DNA from 2 places in the Pseudarthrobacter sp. 01T43 genome. Region 2 is predicted to be linked to the other one. Evidence: riboswitches for the same ligand, from Rfam matches in the RefSeq annotation. Region 2 holds a riboswitch; the other holds the start of a gene.
The links. A riboswitch is a leader RNA that binds a small molecule or an ion and turns the genes downstream of it on or off. The one in region 2 is predicted to bind cyclic di-AMP.
Positions count from the first base shown of each region.

Region 1: another riboswitch for cyclic di-AMP. It lies ahead of AC1DIM_RS00350 (aggregation-promoting factor C-terminal-like domain-containing protein); the one in region 2 lies ahead of AC1DIM_RS02410 (LysM peptidoglycan-binding domain-containing protein).

Region 1 is NZ_JBFTPV010000001.1:81,668-89,034, forward strand. It holds gene AC1DIM_RS00345 (ArnT family glycosyltransferase) at 1-1,272, shown strand, start outside; cyclic di-AMP (ydaO/yuaA leader) riboswitch at 1,493-1,654, shown strand; gene AC1DIM_RS00350 (aggregation-promoting factor C-terminal-like domain-containing protein) at 1,660-2,364, shown strand; gene AC1DIM_RS00355 (YdeI/OmpD-associated family protein) at 2,530-2,973, shown strand; gene AC1DIM_RS00360 (VOC family protein) at 3,084-3,458, opposite strand; gene upp (uracil phosphoribosyltransferase) at 3,519-4,154, opposite strand; gene AC1DIM_RS00370 (phosphatase PAP2 family protein) at 4,167-4,958, opposite strand; gene AC1DIM_RS00375 (nucleoside deaminase) at 5,019-5,522, shown strand; gene AC1DIM_RS00380 (DNA glycosylase AlkZ-like family protein) at 5,539-6,813, opposite strand; gene AC1DIM_RS00385 (glycosyltransferase family 4 protein) at 6,810-7,367, opposite strand, start outside.
Region 2 is NZ_JBFTPV010000002.1:167,166-174,532, reverse strand. It holds gene AC1DIM_RS02420 (TraR/DksA family transcriptional regulator) at 1-293, opposite strand, end outside; gene AC1DIM_RS02415 (aggregation-promoting factor C-terminal-like domain-containing protein) at 404-1,690, opposite strand; cyclic di-AMP (ydaO/yuaA leader) riboswitch at 2,072-2,236, shown strand; gene AC1DIM_RS02410 (LysM peptidoglycan-binding domain-containing protein) at 2,240-3,061, shown strand; gene AC1DIM_RS02405 (globin domain-containing protein) at 3,464-4,672, shown strand; gene ribA (GTP cyclohydrolase II RibA) at 4,689-6,545, opposite strand; gene AC1DIM_RS02395 (MarR family winged helix-turn-helix transcriptional regulator) at 6,676-7,203, shown strand; gene AC1DIM_RS02390 (alpha/beta fold hydrolase) at 7,245-7,367, shown strand, end outside.

The DNA.
Region 1 (7,367 bases), on a different contig from region 2:
CTCCTCGCTGTGGAGCTGACGCCGGCGAATCTGCGACCCTACATTGGCGGTTCGCAGCACAATTCGATCCTTGAGCTCACGCTCGGTTACAACGGTTTGGGCCGCCTGACCGGCGACGAAACCGGCAGCGTGGGCGGCGGAAACGGCTGGGGGATCCCCGGCCTGTTGCGGATGTTCAACAGCGAATTCGGCGGCCAGATCGCGTGGTTGCTGCCTTCCGTCCTGCTCCTCGCCGCCGGCCTGCTGTGGGTTGGCCGCCGCGCACCGCGCACGGACCCTGTGCGCGCCTCGGTCATGGTGTGGGGCTCGTGGGTGCTGGTCACCGCGTTGGTGTTCAGTTTCATGGCCGGCATCATCCACCCGTATTACGCGGTGGCGCTGGCGCCCGGAATCGCGGGGCTGACCGGGCTGGGCGGTGTCCTTCTCTGGCAGCACCGGCGGCAGTCCGTCGCGGCCCTGCTACTTTCCGCTGCAGTCGCGGCTGCGGCATTGATGGCCTTCGACCTGTTGGGCACTACCGCTGCATACGGTCCGTGGCTCCGCTGGCTGGTTCTGATCGGCGGGCTCGCCGGCGCCGCGGGTGTGCTGTTTGGTAGGCTCCTGCAGATCCGTTTCGTTCAGCGGACGACGGCGGTCCTCGCCGTCGCGGCATCCCTCGCGGGTCCGCTGGCCTTCTCGCTTTCAACTGCGGCCGCGGCCCACAGCGGCGCGATCGTCAGTGCCGGGCCGCTGACAAGCGCAGGCGGTTTCCGTCCTGGCGCGACTGCGGCGGGCGGATTCGGTGGCGCTGCCGGCGGGGCGCGCAACGGCTTCGGCACCAACGGCGTTGGCCCCAACGGCACCGGGCAGGGCGGATCCGGTCAGGGCGGCCCCGGGGGGAACGCCGGCGGCGGTAATCGGCAAGCCGGCGGAATGGGTGGCCTCCTCGGGGCAACCACGCCGTCGTCCGAGCTTGTTGCAGCGCTGAAAGATGGTGCGTCCGGCTACACCTGGGCAGCTGCCGTCGTGGGTTCGAACAACGCGGCCGGCTACCAACTGGCCACGGAACTACCGATTATGGCCGTGGGCGGCTTCAACGGAACAGACCCCTCCCCCACCGTTGCCCAGTTCCAGGATCTGGTGAGGCAAGGCAGGGTGCATTACTTCATTGCCAGCGGGAATATGCGGTCCACCAGCGGATCGGACGCGCCGTCCCAGATAGCCCAATGGGTGGCGGCGAACTTCCCGGCGCAGACCATCGGCGGCACCACGGTCTACGCCTTGGCCGGATAGACCGGAATGGGCTGAGTAAGCCCGACGGACTGAAAACGGGTTGGCGGCCGCGAAGGGGCCGCCCCCCATTGTGGCGGTCACAAAGCGCGCTTGCCGATCGACGCAAGGCAACACGCCGCCGTCGTGATCCTCGTTACCGAAATGTGACTTAATCGCCATGCTCCTGTACCGTCGATAGAGTGCGGATCCCGTTCGGGCCGCACATCCGGATGACGCCAAGCTCTGCCGCTTCCCGGATTCCGTTCGATCGAGGCAGAGGCGGGGGACCCAGAGTCCCGGGCTTTTATTGTCGCCCTTGGGGTGAAGCCAGCACGTGATCTTCCGTGTGGCCGGATGCCCTCATCCGAACCCGACAGCTAACTCCGCAGGTGTGAGAGGCGATCAACCATGTCTGAATCCAAGGTACAAACGCGCCCGCAGGACGGGTCAACCAAACTTCGCAACCGAATTCCCTCGCTGGGACAGCGTGCAGCCGTGCTCGGCACGGCGTGCGCCCTCCTGATCGGGTTGGGTGCAGCGGGCCAGGCGTCCGAATCCGGCGCGCTGACAGCGGTCAGCGATACCCAGAAGCTATCCACGGCCGACGTCGAGTCGCAGCTGACAATGGAAAAGGCCGAAATGCAGGCCAAGCCTGCGCCGGAACCCGCCGCTCCTGAGATCAGCGTTGCGCCGCAGGCCGCCGAGCCCGCACCTGCTCCCGCTCCGGCACCAGCGCCCGCTCCTGCACCAGCTCCCGTTCCTGCAGCTGCCCCCGCACCGGAGCCCGTTCCTGTTGTGGCCGTCAATGACCCCGCCGGAGCCCAGGCCTACGCCGCCGGCCAGCTGGCCAGCTACGGTTGGTCCGCTGACCAGATGCAGTGCCTGCACACACTGTGGACCAAGGAATCCGACTGGACCACCACAGCCACCAACGCCAGCAGTGGCGCGTACGGCATCGTCCAGTCGCTGCCAGCCGAGAAGATGGCGAGCGCCGGGGCGGACTACCTCACCAATTACCGCACGCAGATCAAATGGGGCCTGAACTACATCCAGGAGCGCTACCAGTCGCCGTGCGGCGCGCTGAACTTCCACCTGTCGCACAACTGGTACTAAACCCCATTCTGTCCTGAGCCCTACTCTTCGAAGTCCCGCCAGGATGCAGCAGGCCCTGAACCCCCGGTTCAGGGCCTGCTGTTTTTGTCTCCCCGCCGCCAGCCAGCCGTCCCGGCAGCCCCTGCTTCCTTCCCATGCTTCGGGCCGCCGGGTCATACTTGGCCCATGAAATTCACCACCACCATCATCGGCAGCGGCAACAAGGCAGGCATTGATGTTCCCGAGGGGGTGGTCGCGGCACTCGGGGCAGGCAAGCGTCCGCCCGTGGTGGTGACCATCAACGGCAAGAGCTACCGGAGCAGCATTGCGGTCATGGGCGGGCAGTATCTAATTGGAGTGAGCACGGCGAACCGGGACGTCACCGGCGTAGCGTCCGGTGACACGGTCGAAGTGGACGTTGAACTGGATACCCAGCCGCGCATCATCGAAGTCCCGGACGACCTCGCAGCCGCCCTGGCCGCCGACCCGGCCGCCCAGGCGTTCTACGGCACGCTGAACTACAGCACACAGCGCCGGTACGTGGAGCCGATCGGCGACGCCAAGACAGCGGAAACTCGGGCTCGTCGGATCATGAAGGTCGTAGCCGACCTCAAGGCCGGAAAGAAATGAGCCCCCGCCAATGCGTCCACCGCGCTGCTGCGTCGCCCAGGCGAATCAACCCCGAGGCTTCGCAGCCCTGGGCTTAGGTTCGCGGCCCGTGGCTTAGGCTCGCGGGGAGCTTAGGGTTGGCGGCCCGGAATGTACTGCACGGCCCACTTGTTGCCGTCGGGATCTGCAAAGTACACAAAATGGCCCCAATCCTGCACGTCCACGTCACTCACGTCCACCCCGTTGTTCTTGAGGTGCTCATGGGCGGCCTGGATGTCGGGGACCACCATCTGCAAGCTCGGGGCTGTGCCTGGCGGGGCGTCATTGAGCCCTTCCCCTATGCAGATCGAGCAGGCCGAGCCGGGCGGCGTCAGCTGGACAAAGCGGATGCCGTCGCTGGGCCGCTCGTCGTAATCAGCGTTGAACCCCACCTTGTTGACGTAAAAATCCTTCGCGCGGTCCACGTCGGATACAGGGACAAAGACAAGCTCGAGTTTCCAGTCCATCCGCACAGGCTAGCGGCGGGCTCCTGAATCCGGAAGGCCTTTTTGCCGTTGTGCCGGAAACTAGCCGGCGATGCCGTAGAGGCGGTCTCCTGCGTCGCCGAGCCCCGGCACAATGTAGGACTTCTCATTGAGCTTTTCGTCGATGGAGGCCAGAACGATGGTGACGTTGGAGTCAGCAAGTTCTTCTTCCAACTTCGCCAGGCCTTCCGGCGCGGCCAACAGGCAGATACAGGTGACGTCCGAGGCGCCGCGCTTGAAGAGGAATTTGATGGCTTCGCGCAGGGTGCCGCCGGTGGCCAACATGGGGTCCAGCACAAAGATCTGCCTGTCGGTGAGGTCCTCCGGCAGGCGTTCGGCGTAGGTGATGATGTCCAGGGTTTCCTCATCCCGGGCCATGCCCAAAAAACCCACCTCGGCCGTCGGGACCAGTTTGGTCATGCCCTCGAGCATGCCAAGGCCGGCGCGGAGGATGGGGACCACCAAGGGAGTGGGCTTGGTGAAGGCGGTGCCTATGGTGGTGCTCACCGGCGTCTCGATGGTCACAGGCTGGGTGCGGACATCGCGGGTGGCCTCGTAGGCGAGCAGGGTCACCAGCTCTTCCGTCAGCATCCGGAAGACCGGAGACGATGTGTTTTTGTCCCGCAGGACGGTGAGCTTATGGGCGACCAGCGGGTGGTCCACAACAAGAGTGCGCATGGGTCAAAACTATCATCCGGCGTTGCCCTTGCCGTGCCCGGTAATGCCGCCCTCCTCCACCACATCACGCACCACGGGCCGGTCAAACGTGGGTGCAGGCCCACGGTGTTCACGCCGCCGGAAGAAATGGAACAGGCGGTGCGCCAGGATCACAATTCCCACCCAGGCCAGGCCGAGCAGCCAGGCGGCAATGACGTCGGTGAGCCAGTGGTGGCCCAGGAAGACTCGGCTCAGACCCATGGCAATGATGAACAGCGTTCCGCCGGTGATCAATGACACCCGGACCAGCGTCCGTTGGAACTGCAGGCATGCCAGGTAGACCACCAGTCCGATGACCACTGTGGTGTTCAGCGTGTGGCCGCTGGGAAAGGACGGCGAGTTTTCGTAGGGCGGTACCGCATCGGCGTGGTCCGGCCGGGTGCGTCCCACCAACTTCTTCCCCACCGTGGTGGCAGTGATGGAGAACGCCGCGGCGCCGCCCACCAGGATCAGCGGCCGCCAGGTCCTTCCCAGGTACGTCAGCCAGGCGACAAGGATGCTGCCAAGAATCGGCATGCCGATCCCGCCACCGATATTCGTAAACCCTGTCACCACCGAATCCAGCCAAGGGTTCCGCAGGTCTTCGGCATACGACAGGGCAGGTTTGTCCAGGTTCGCCAGGCCGGCCTCGTCCACCACGTTGTCATACACTTCGGCACCCAAAACGGCCAGCGCCACAATGATCGCACCGCCAATCAGAAGCGTGATCGTCAACGCTGCATAGGGCCCAAACCATTTCCTCAACCGCTGCGGGAGGGTATCCACGTGGTGCTCCTGGCGTTAGTGCGTGGCAAACCGGATATCCATCGAAACTATCATTGAGCCATGGCGCCCGGCGAAATTAAACACAGCGAGTGGATGGGCCTTGCCCTCGACGAAGCCCGCCTGGCTCTGGCCACGGAGGATGTACCCATCGGCGCTGTTGTTATCGGGCCCGACGGCGGCGTGCTGGGTTCCGGCCGGAACCAGCGGGAGGATCTGGGTGACCCCACCGCCCACGCGGAGGTGGTGGCCATCCGCCAGGCGGCGGAGAAGCTGCGTGCCCTGTCGAAGCTCGATGGAGGCGCCGGGGACGGCTGGAGGCTAGCGGACTGCACGCTCGTGGTCACCCTGGAGCCGTGTGCCATGTGCGCCGGCGCCGTAGTCCTGGCCAGAATTCCCCGGGTGGTTTTCGGCGCCTGGGATGAGAAGGCCGGAGCGGCCGGCTCGGTGTTCGATGTCCTCCGCGAGCGCCGGCTCAATCATTGGGTGGAGGTCTACGGCGGCGTCAGGGAAGACGAGTGTGGGGCCCTGCTGAGGGATTTCTTCGCCGCCCACCGCAGGGCCTAACCGCCCACCGCAGAGCCTAGGCAGTACCGGCGGCGTTCAGGGCGTCGATCCGGTCCCGGCGGGATGCCGGCGAGTCCAGGCTGAAGGAGCGGAAGTCGCCCAGTTCATCCCGGATCCACGCCTCCACTTCGGCGATGCGCCGGGTAACCGCAGGTGTGGCGCCGGCGAAGAGCCAGTGGGCAATTCGCGATTCTGCGGGATCGTACTGCCACAGCCCGATGATCCGGCCGCGGTCCAGAATGGGATGGTCCGGAAGGTCAGCCTGCAGCGCCAGGGTGGAGTTCAAGACTTTCTTGTCCCTGTCGGGTTCAGCGAACAGGTCCGCTGAGTTCCGCCTGAGCAGAACCAGCGAGTCTGTACCGGCGAGTAACTGGATCTGTTCCTCCGCAGGCGGGCCAAACGCAGCGAGGCGGCCGACGTCGTCGGGCATCATCCACAGCACCTCACCGTGAGCAGTAGCGACCTCCACAGCACCAATCGCGGCGAACGCTGCCTTGGTGTGCGTCAACGTGAAGCCCGTGAACCACTGCGACTGTTTGAGCGTGGCGCCGCCGGTCCAGCCGAGGTAGCGCTCCAGGAGCAGGGCGCGGGCCGCGTCGTCGTCCATGGCTGCGCGCGGCAGCCCCCACAGCGTGTAGGCGTAGCGCTGCTGGTCCAGCCGGCCGTTGACCGGCACACGCCGGATCCGGCCATCCGCCTGGAGGAGCCCAAGGGCCGTGGGCAGCGTGGTGGCGGCGCCCTTCTTTTTGCCTTCCTCGCCCAGGTTCCGCACCGAATCTCCGAGGAGCTCCCTGAGCTGCTTGGGGTCCAGCGGGCCACCGGCTTCGGCCAAGGCGTGGAGGATCTGTTCCTCCAGGAGCGTGACCTCGCCGCGTTCGACGCCCATCCTGGCGAGCACGCGGAACGGAGCCACAGCGGCATCGCGGCCGATCTGAAGCCCCCACGCGAAGTCATCCGCGCCCAGGACGTAGGTGCAGCGGCGGGCGGTGGGCAGCTCATGGATCTTGAGGGCCAGGACATCGGCGTCCGCCTGTGCGCGGCTGATGCCCGCGCGCGCAAAGAGAGTGAGATACGGGTTGGCCCCGCCGACAGAGCGTGCCCAACCTGCCCTGGTGAAGACGTCAGCGGCGTCAGAGCCCTGCAGCGAACCGTCGAGCCCCTGTTTGTGCCAGGCCCACGCCCTGAGCAGCTCAGGAGTAAGGTTCACCGGAGCCGGCAGTTCTCGAGCTTGGGACTCTGGAGCAGCCAAGTGCGGATTGCGGCTAACGGCGGGGGCTGCGTGCGTGGTCATGCCCCATTGTCCACCGGTGGGGGCGTGGAGAGGATGGCCGCCACTTTTTGTGCAGTCGTGTCCCAGCCGGGCAAATGGTCCCGGGCAGCAAGGGCCGCGGTTCGCCAATCGTCGCGGAGCGCGGGGTCTGACAGCCAGTTCCGGATGGTCCCTGCGAGAACCTCCGGCTGGTTGTTCTCACTGCCGGCAAGTACGACGGCGGTTCCTGGCAGGGCGTCCGGCCCGCCTCTGAATGTGCCGTCACCTTTGCGTGTGCCGGCCGGCGCGGTCACGGCCCGCGCCGTAATGGCCAGCGCCTCCACGGCCCCGGTGCCGGCCCGCACGATGACCGGGATTCCGCGGGCCAGCGATTCGGTCACCACTAGGCCGAACGACTCGGCCTGCGACACGAGCACGCTCAGGTCCGCCCGGTTCCATTCGTCCGCCAGGGCGTTTCCGGCGAGCTGGCCTGTCAGCCGAATCCGGCTGTCCAATCCGTGCGAGCTGATGGCCGCACGGATCTCCGCCGCGTAGGCGGGGTCGGCATCCTCCGTGCCGACCAGGGATGCCGTCCA
Region 2 (7,367 bases):
CCTTCGGCGATGGGGCCGCCGCAAACGGCGCACATGCCATACGTGCCGTCCGAGATTCTGTGCAGCGCGGCTTCAACCTCGGCCAGCCCGGCGCTGCTCTGGTTCAGCAGCGCCGACGCCTGCGACAGCTCGAAAGCAATGGTGGCGCCCTCCGGGTCATGCTCGTCGTCCACATTGGAATCCTGGCGGGCGGCATTGGCCGACGAGATGTCCGCCCGCAGCGCCGGAAGCAGTGCCAGTTTCCGGTCCCGCTCTTCCTCCAGCAGGATCCGGAACCGTTCATAGTCAGCCATGGGAAAAGCCTAGCGCCGCCCCGTCCGCTGTCCCTTCATTCCCGCGTCCGGGACGCCGGCCACGGTGGAAGCCATGGACGGCAGGCGGATCAACGAGTGGCGGTGGGCTCTTAGTACCAGTTCCTGATCACGGAGTGGTTCCAGGCGCCACACGGAGACCCGTAGCGGTCCAGGATGTAGCCGAGTCCCCATTCGACCTGGGTGCGGTAGCTGGTGAGCCAGTCGCTGCCTGAGCTTGCATACTTGCTGGCCGGCAGCGCCTGAGCGATGCCATACGCCCCTGAGTCGGGGTTTGTGGCGGTGGTGAGCCAGTTGGATTCCTTCGTCCACAGCTGGGCCAGGCACTGGAACTGGTCCTGGCCCCAGCCGAAGCCGGAAAGCCGTCCCGCAGCGTAGTTTCTCGCTGCCGCGGGGTCGTTGACCGCGCCGCCCGGAACGGAAGGTACAACGACGGGCGTCGGGGTCGGCGCCGGACTTTCCGCCGGAGGTGCTGGAACGGGGACTCCGGGCGCCGGGTTCTGGGGCGCCGGGTTCGCCGGGGCCTGGGCGGCAGCCCTGGCGGCGGCATCAGCCTGCCGGCGCGCCTGCTCTTCCGCTGCCGCCCGCTTGGCCGCCTGCGACACCTCGTAGGCGGCCTGGGCAGCCTGGCCTTGCCGGAATTCTCCTTCCACTGCTGCGGTGGTTCCTTTGAGTGAGGCGAGTTGGGCGGTGAGTTCATCGCTGTGCTGCTGTTGCTCCGCGACCTGCTGGGACATCGAGCGCTGGGCTGTCCGGGCTGAGCCAAGCTTGGCTTCGGCGACGCCGGCGAGCCGTTCGCGCTCAGTCTTTGCGGCACGCTCCTGCTCTGCCAGCGCTGCCGAGATTCGTTCCGACTCCGCTGATTTGTGGACCAGAAGCGCCGTCTTGTCACTGATGATCCGGACGATGTCAAGGCCGTGGAGACTGTTGGTCTGCATGGCGTCGAGCGCCACGAAAAAACCCAGGTTTGTGCCACCGGTCTTGTAAGACTGCACAGCAAGGGCCCCGATCTCTTTCTTGTGCCGGCTCGATTCATCGTGGGCATGGGCCACCTGGCCTGCCAGTGCATCCACCCTGGAACTGGCTGCCTGAAGAGCGGACTGTGCCACAGCGTATTCGGCAGCAGCGGCTACGGCGGCATTGCCCAGGGACTCCGCCTGAGTTTGCAGGCCACCGAGCAGATCCCCAATTCTGGTGACTTCGGCGGCCGTGCCGGCCTCGCTGTGCCTGGCCTTCTCCACGTCCTGCCAGGACGGAAACCCACCGTGAGGGGCCTGGTCCGATGCGTGCGCGGGTAGCAAGGAGAACGATGTGGCCACAGACAGGGCAAGTACCGCCGTGAGACCGGGCAGCCGCAATTTTTGCGCAGACAGGGACATAGTTCGTGAGCTTACCGGGCAAGTCCGGGATTCCGGCGGCCATTGCCGCCGGTTGGCATGCCCAGCGAACCGGCGGCGGGCATCGGGAAGTGGTGCTCTCTTACCATTTTCGGCGCCCGGAACGCCTTCAGCCGTGCGTATTTTGAGATTCGACGATCAGTTGGATGACCTGACCGGGAATATACGGATCCCGGGCGGTGACCTGCACCGTCGTGGCGAACGCAGGAAAAATCCAACACGTTAGCGGGGTGAATTTTGGCCCTACATTCCGTTATCGGAATGTGACATTGGGGAAAAGTACCGGTTATGGTCGTTCGGTGCCCTGGTTCAAAGCCAGGACATTCCCGTCAGTATGCCGAGCCCTGCCACTGACCCGGGACCCCAGACGCAATGCAACTGGCAGGGACGGGGGAACCACGTTTCCACGGCCTACTGAGGCCTTGGGGTTAAGTCGGCAATCGTCCCGTCCATCATGGCGGCGATCCCGGCCGGGTCTCTCCAACCCGAACCCGACAGCTCACCCCGCAGGCATGGGAGAGGCAATCAACCATGTCCAAGAAGTACACTGCCGCACGCCATCGTGCAGCCACCACCACCACGTCCCGCGCCCTGATGATCGGCCGGCCGGCCCTTGTAGTCGCTGCCGCATCCGGACTGTTTTTCGGCTTCAGCGCCCCGGCCCACGCCGGCGTCCAAGGACCTGACAACTCCGGAACAGCCGCTGCCCAGGGCCAGGTAAGTGCACCGGCAGCAGCCGTGGCTCCGGCCCCTGCACCGGCCGCGGCCAACATCCACACCGTCGTCTCCGGCGACACCCTCGGCCAGATCTCCGCGGCCAACGGCGTAGCACTGAACGACGTCCTGACCGCCAATGGCCTGTCGCTGACGTCGATCATCTACCCGGGCAACCAGATTCAGATCCCCAGCGCCGGGCAGGCCGTCGCGGCCCCGGCTCCGGCCGCAGCACCGGCTCCGGCAGCGAAGGCCGCCGCGGCCCCGGCTGCCCCCACGAACACCGGCATCAAGCTGGCCTCAACGTCAGCACCGGCCCAGGCCCCGGCCGGCTCAGTTGGCGCGGGAATCCTGGCCAATGCCTACTCCCAGATCGGGGTACAGCAGGACTGCACCGCCATGGTGGAGAAGGCACTGCGCTCAGTCGGCAAGAGTGTCGGAGACCTGGCCCCGGGCCAGTTCTTCCAGTACGGAAGCGTTGTTGGCACGCCCGCCCCGGGCGACCTGGTGATAACCGCCGGACACGTCGGCGTCTTCGCCGGAAACGGCCAGGTTGTCAGCGGCGGCGTGGACGGTTTCAAGACCCAGGTCCACTCCCTCAGCTGGCTCCCCGGCGCATCCTTCGTCCACGTAGCGTGACCCCAGCCGGCTGGACGGCGGCGCGCGGCACCCAGCCGCCCGCCGTCGTCGGCCGCTGCTGCATACTCGGACGTGCTGCCCGAACCAGGACAGCATGTCATTCCAGGCAGCAGTCGCCCAGGTCTGGTTACTCCGTTTCCCAGTGCCATGGTGGACGGCGTGATCCACGCCCGGGTAGGCAGTGAGCTGATGCGTCACAGCGGTGGTTCCAGGGCATCCCTTCAGACCCGGCAACTCGGTAGCCGCCTGCCACGTGATGCGACATCCCGCTCCGAAACACGCCGTCCTGCAAGGCAATGCCGCCGCCGTCCCGGCCCTTCTCCAAGCCGGCTCAGCCTGTTAGATTGGCACAGCCACGACGACTGACGCTGGGTTCAGCCGGTCATCAAGGAAGGACGCACCATGCTCTCTGACACTGCCCTCCCCGTCATCAAGGCAACGCTGCCTGTGGTGGGTGCAAATATCGAGGAAATCGCCAAACGGTTCTACAAACACATGTTCGAGGCCAGGCCGGACCTGCTCGACGGCCTCTTCAACCGCGGAAACCAGGCTGACGGCCGCCAGCAACAGGCGCTGGCCGGATCCATCGCCGCCTTCGCCACCTACCTCGTGGATAAGCCGGACCAACTGCCGGACCACCTGTTGTCCCGCGTTGCCCACAAGCACGTCTCGCTTGGCCTGAGCCCGGACCAGTACCAGATCGTCCACGACCATCTGTTCTGGGCCATCGTGGACGTGCTCGGGGACGCTGTCACCCCGGAGGTCGCGGCGGCCTGGGACGAGGTGTACTGGCTGATGGGGAACCTGCTGATCAACAAGGAGCGCGGGCTCTACGGCGCCGTGCACCTTTCCCCGGATACCATCTGGCGCACCTGGCGGGTGGCCCAGCGCATCCAGGAGACGGCCGACGTCGTCACATTTGTTGTGGAACGGACCGACGAACGGGACGTGAAGCCGTCCCTCCCCGGGCAGTACGTGACCATCAAGATGCCCATGAAGGATGGCGTACATCAGCCGCGCCAGTACAGCCTGACCCGCGCCGATGACGGACAGCACCGGCAGTTCGCTGTTAAGAGGGTCCATGGACTCGCCACTCCTGACGGCGAGATGTCCAACCTCCTGCACCAGGACGTCAATGTCGGCGATGAAGTGGTGCTTTCAGCACCCTTCGGCGATGTGGTGCTGGAGTACACCGACCGGCCTGTGGTGCTGGCCAGCGCCGGCATCGGCATCACCCCCATGGCCGGGATGCTCTCCCACCTGGTGAAGGCCGGCTCGCAGCGCCGGGTGATGCTCCTGCACGCTGACGAAAGTCCGGACTCGTTTCCGCTCCGCCAGCAGGTCACCGAGGACATCGGCCGGCTGCCTGAGGGATCCCTGCACAGTTGGTTCGTGAATCCGGCAGAGGATCAGGACCCGTCCGGATCAAGCTTCAAGGGGTTCATGGACGTCAATGCCGTGGAGCTGCCGCTGGACGCCGAATACTACCTGTGCGGACCTCTGCCGTTCCTGAAATCGGTGCGGAGTGCGTTGATCGCCAAGGGCGTTCCAGCCAAGGATGTCCAGTACGAAGTGTTCGGCCCGGACCTGTGGCTGGCTGACTTCCAGTGAATCGGAACCGCGCCGACTAGAACTGTTCTGCGGGAATCGTAAACCCGAGATCCAGGAGTCCGCGGCCGGCCTGTTCCAGGATCGGGTCCATGGTCAGCGATGCGTGGTTCAGCAGCACGTTGACGTCACGCTGGATCCGCTGGAGCGGGTGCGTCAGGCGGTGCACGCTGCCGCCTGAGCCGGTCAGGATGAGCCGGACCGCCTCGGCCGAGGCTTGGCCGCTGAGGCCGAGCGAGAGCCGGTACCGCGCGCGCTCTTCATCAGTGAAGGCAACTGGCCGGCGTCCGAAGGACGAGGAAACCACCCGGACAGCTTCTTCCCAGTGCAGGCGTGCGGTGGCAACCTGGCCGTACGCCTGGGTGAACCGGGCCTGGGCGAGGGGCGAGTCCGCCTGGCGTTTCTCCACGGTCTGCTTGACCTTGCGTACCATCATCAGCTTGCGGAACTCGTCCAGGGCATGCTCGGCAGCACCGAGAGCTGCCGCCGGCGCAACCATGTTCAGGAATGTGGCCATGGGGTAATGGATACTGGCATCCGGATGGATGAAGCTTCCCGGGTTGTCAGCGGCCGCCAACAGCTTCCACTCGAGGGCGCGGTGCTCCGGGACGAACAGGGCATCAGCCCTGAGATCGTTGCTGCCGGTCCCCCGAAGGCCCGCCGTGTGCCACACGTCCAGCAGTTCCAGGTCCGCCATGGGGACCAGGCACTGAAGGCGGACGTCGCCGTGCTGCACTGCCAGGAGCGCCCAGTCAGAATGCATCACGCCGGAGGCGAAGCTCCAGCGGCCGGAAATTGCGAACCCGCCCGGAACCTTCTCCGCTGATCCGGGAGGGGCTCCTGTTGCCGCAGCCAAGGGGGCGGGGCCATTGGCGAATACTTCGTCTTGTGCCCGTTGAGGCCACCTCGCCAGCATCCACACGTGTTCCACAAGGTGGCCGACGCTCCATGCAGTCGAGGCGTCCCCCTGCGCGAGGCGGCGCACCACCTGCACATAGGTTTCAAGCCCCATCCCGAACCCGCCCACGGCCTTCGGCGCAAGCATCTGGAACACGCCCGCGGCCTTCAGTTCGGCAATGGTTGCGGCCGGGATGCGGCGGAGCTCTTCGGTTTCGCCTGCCCGCTCCCGCAACCGGGGAATCATTGCGTCCACCCGGGCCAGAAGCTCGTCCTGCGTCGGAATCGCGGCGCCCCCGGGGAGGTCCACAGCCGGGAGGTCGATGGTATGCGCGGTGTGGTTCCGCTTGGCTGCCAGGTAAAGCCGGTTGGCTTCGGACAGGTGTACACCCGTGGGAACCTGCTCCGCCACATCAACGCCAAGGGCCGTCAGTTGCCCCACCTTGTCCGGGTTGTTGGTGAGGAGACGGATCCGGCCGGCGCCGAGGGCGCCGAGCATCTGGGCGGCGGCAGTGTAATCCCGCTCGTCCTCGCCGCGCCCCAACGCCACATTGGCTTCATAGGTGTCCAGGCCGGTGTCCTGCAGGGCGTACGCGTCAAGTTTTGAGTACAGTCCGATGCCGCGCCCCTCCTGGCGGAGGTACAGCAGGAAACCTCCGACGGCGGCAATCTCCTCGACAGCCTCGCGCAGCTGGGGCCCGCAGTCGCAGCGCTCGCTGCCGAAGACGTCGCCGGTGAGGCATTCGCTGTGCAGCCGGACGAGTGGTGCGGCACCGTGCGGCCCCTGGTCCAGGAGCGTCTGCTCCCACTGGCCGAGTCCAAGCAGGAGGTGTTCCTTGCCGTCTGCCAGGCCGTGGAAGGTCATCACCTCGGCGGTGGCGGTGAAGCCATCCGGAAAGCGCAGTGGGACGGTGACCCGGCTGCGCACGGCTGCTGGTTGTTCACATGGCCGCGAGACGGTCTCGGTCAGGACGGTCATATGTGCTCCTCGGGGTCGGAACGGAAGTACTTGAATATTGAAGTAAACAGTACTGGTCATTAGTTCACGGTGCAAGTGATCCATGGGACTAAAAACTTCATACGTGAAGTAAATGCCCTAGACTTGTCCTATGGAAGAAGCCGAGGAGCCCCGCTGGCTGAACAGCGACGAACGCGAAGCCTGGCTGACCCTGGTGGGGGTCATGATGAAGCTGCCGTCGGCATTGGATGCCCAGTTGCAGAGGGACGCCGGCTTGAGCCACTTTGAGTACATGGTCCTGGCGGGCCTGTCCGAGGCGCCCGGCCGCACGCGCCGAATGAGCGATCTGGCTGGTTTCGCCGAGTCGGGCCTCCCCCGCCTGTCCCAAGTGGTGAGCCGGCTTGAAAAGCGCGGCTGGGTCCGTCGCTCCCCCGACCCCGGCGACGGGCGCATCACCCTGGCCACGCTCACCGATGACGGCTGGGAAAAAATCGTCGGCACTGCTCCGGGTCATGTGCAGGCCGTCCGGGCGCTGGTGTTTGATCCCCTGACGAAGGCGCAATCGCGCCAGCTCGGCAGCATCGGCAAACGCATCCTCAGCGTGCTGGACCCGGATGACTACTGCCTGCGCAGCGCCGACGCCGGGGAGCGCAGGAGTGCGTCAGGCGGGAATGAGTAAGGACAGTTGTCTTGTTCGCGGCTCGCTGTGAGACTGTGGGCATGGCGAGTTCTCTTGACGTGACATGGCAGCTGGATGGCATCACTATGGCGGGCACGGCCGTCCGGCCCGCCGGCGCTGGGCCCTTTCCGGCGGTGGTGCTTGTTGCCGGCAGCGGCCCGACT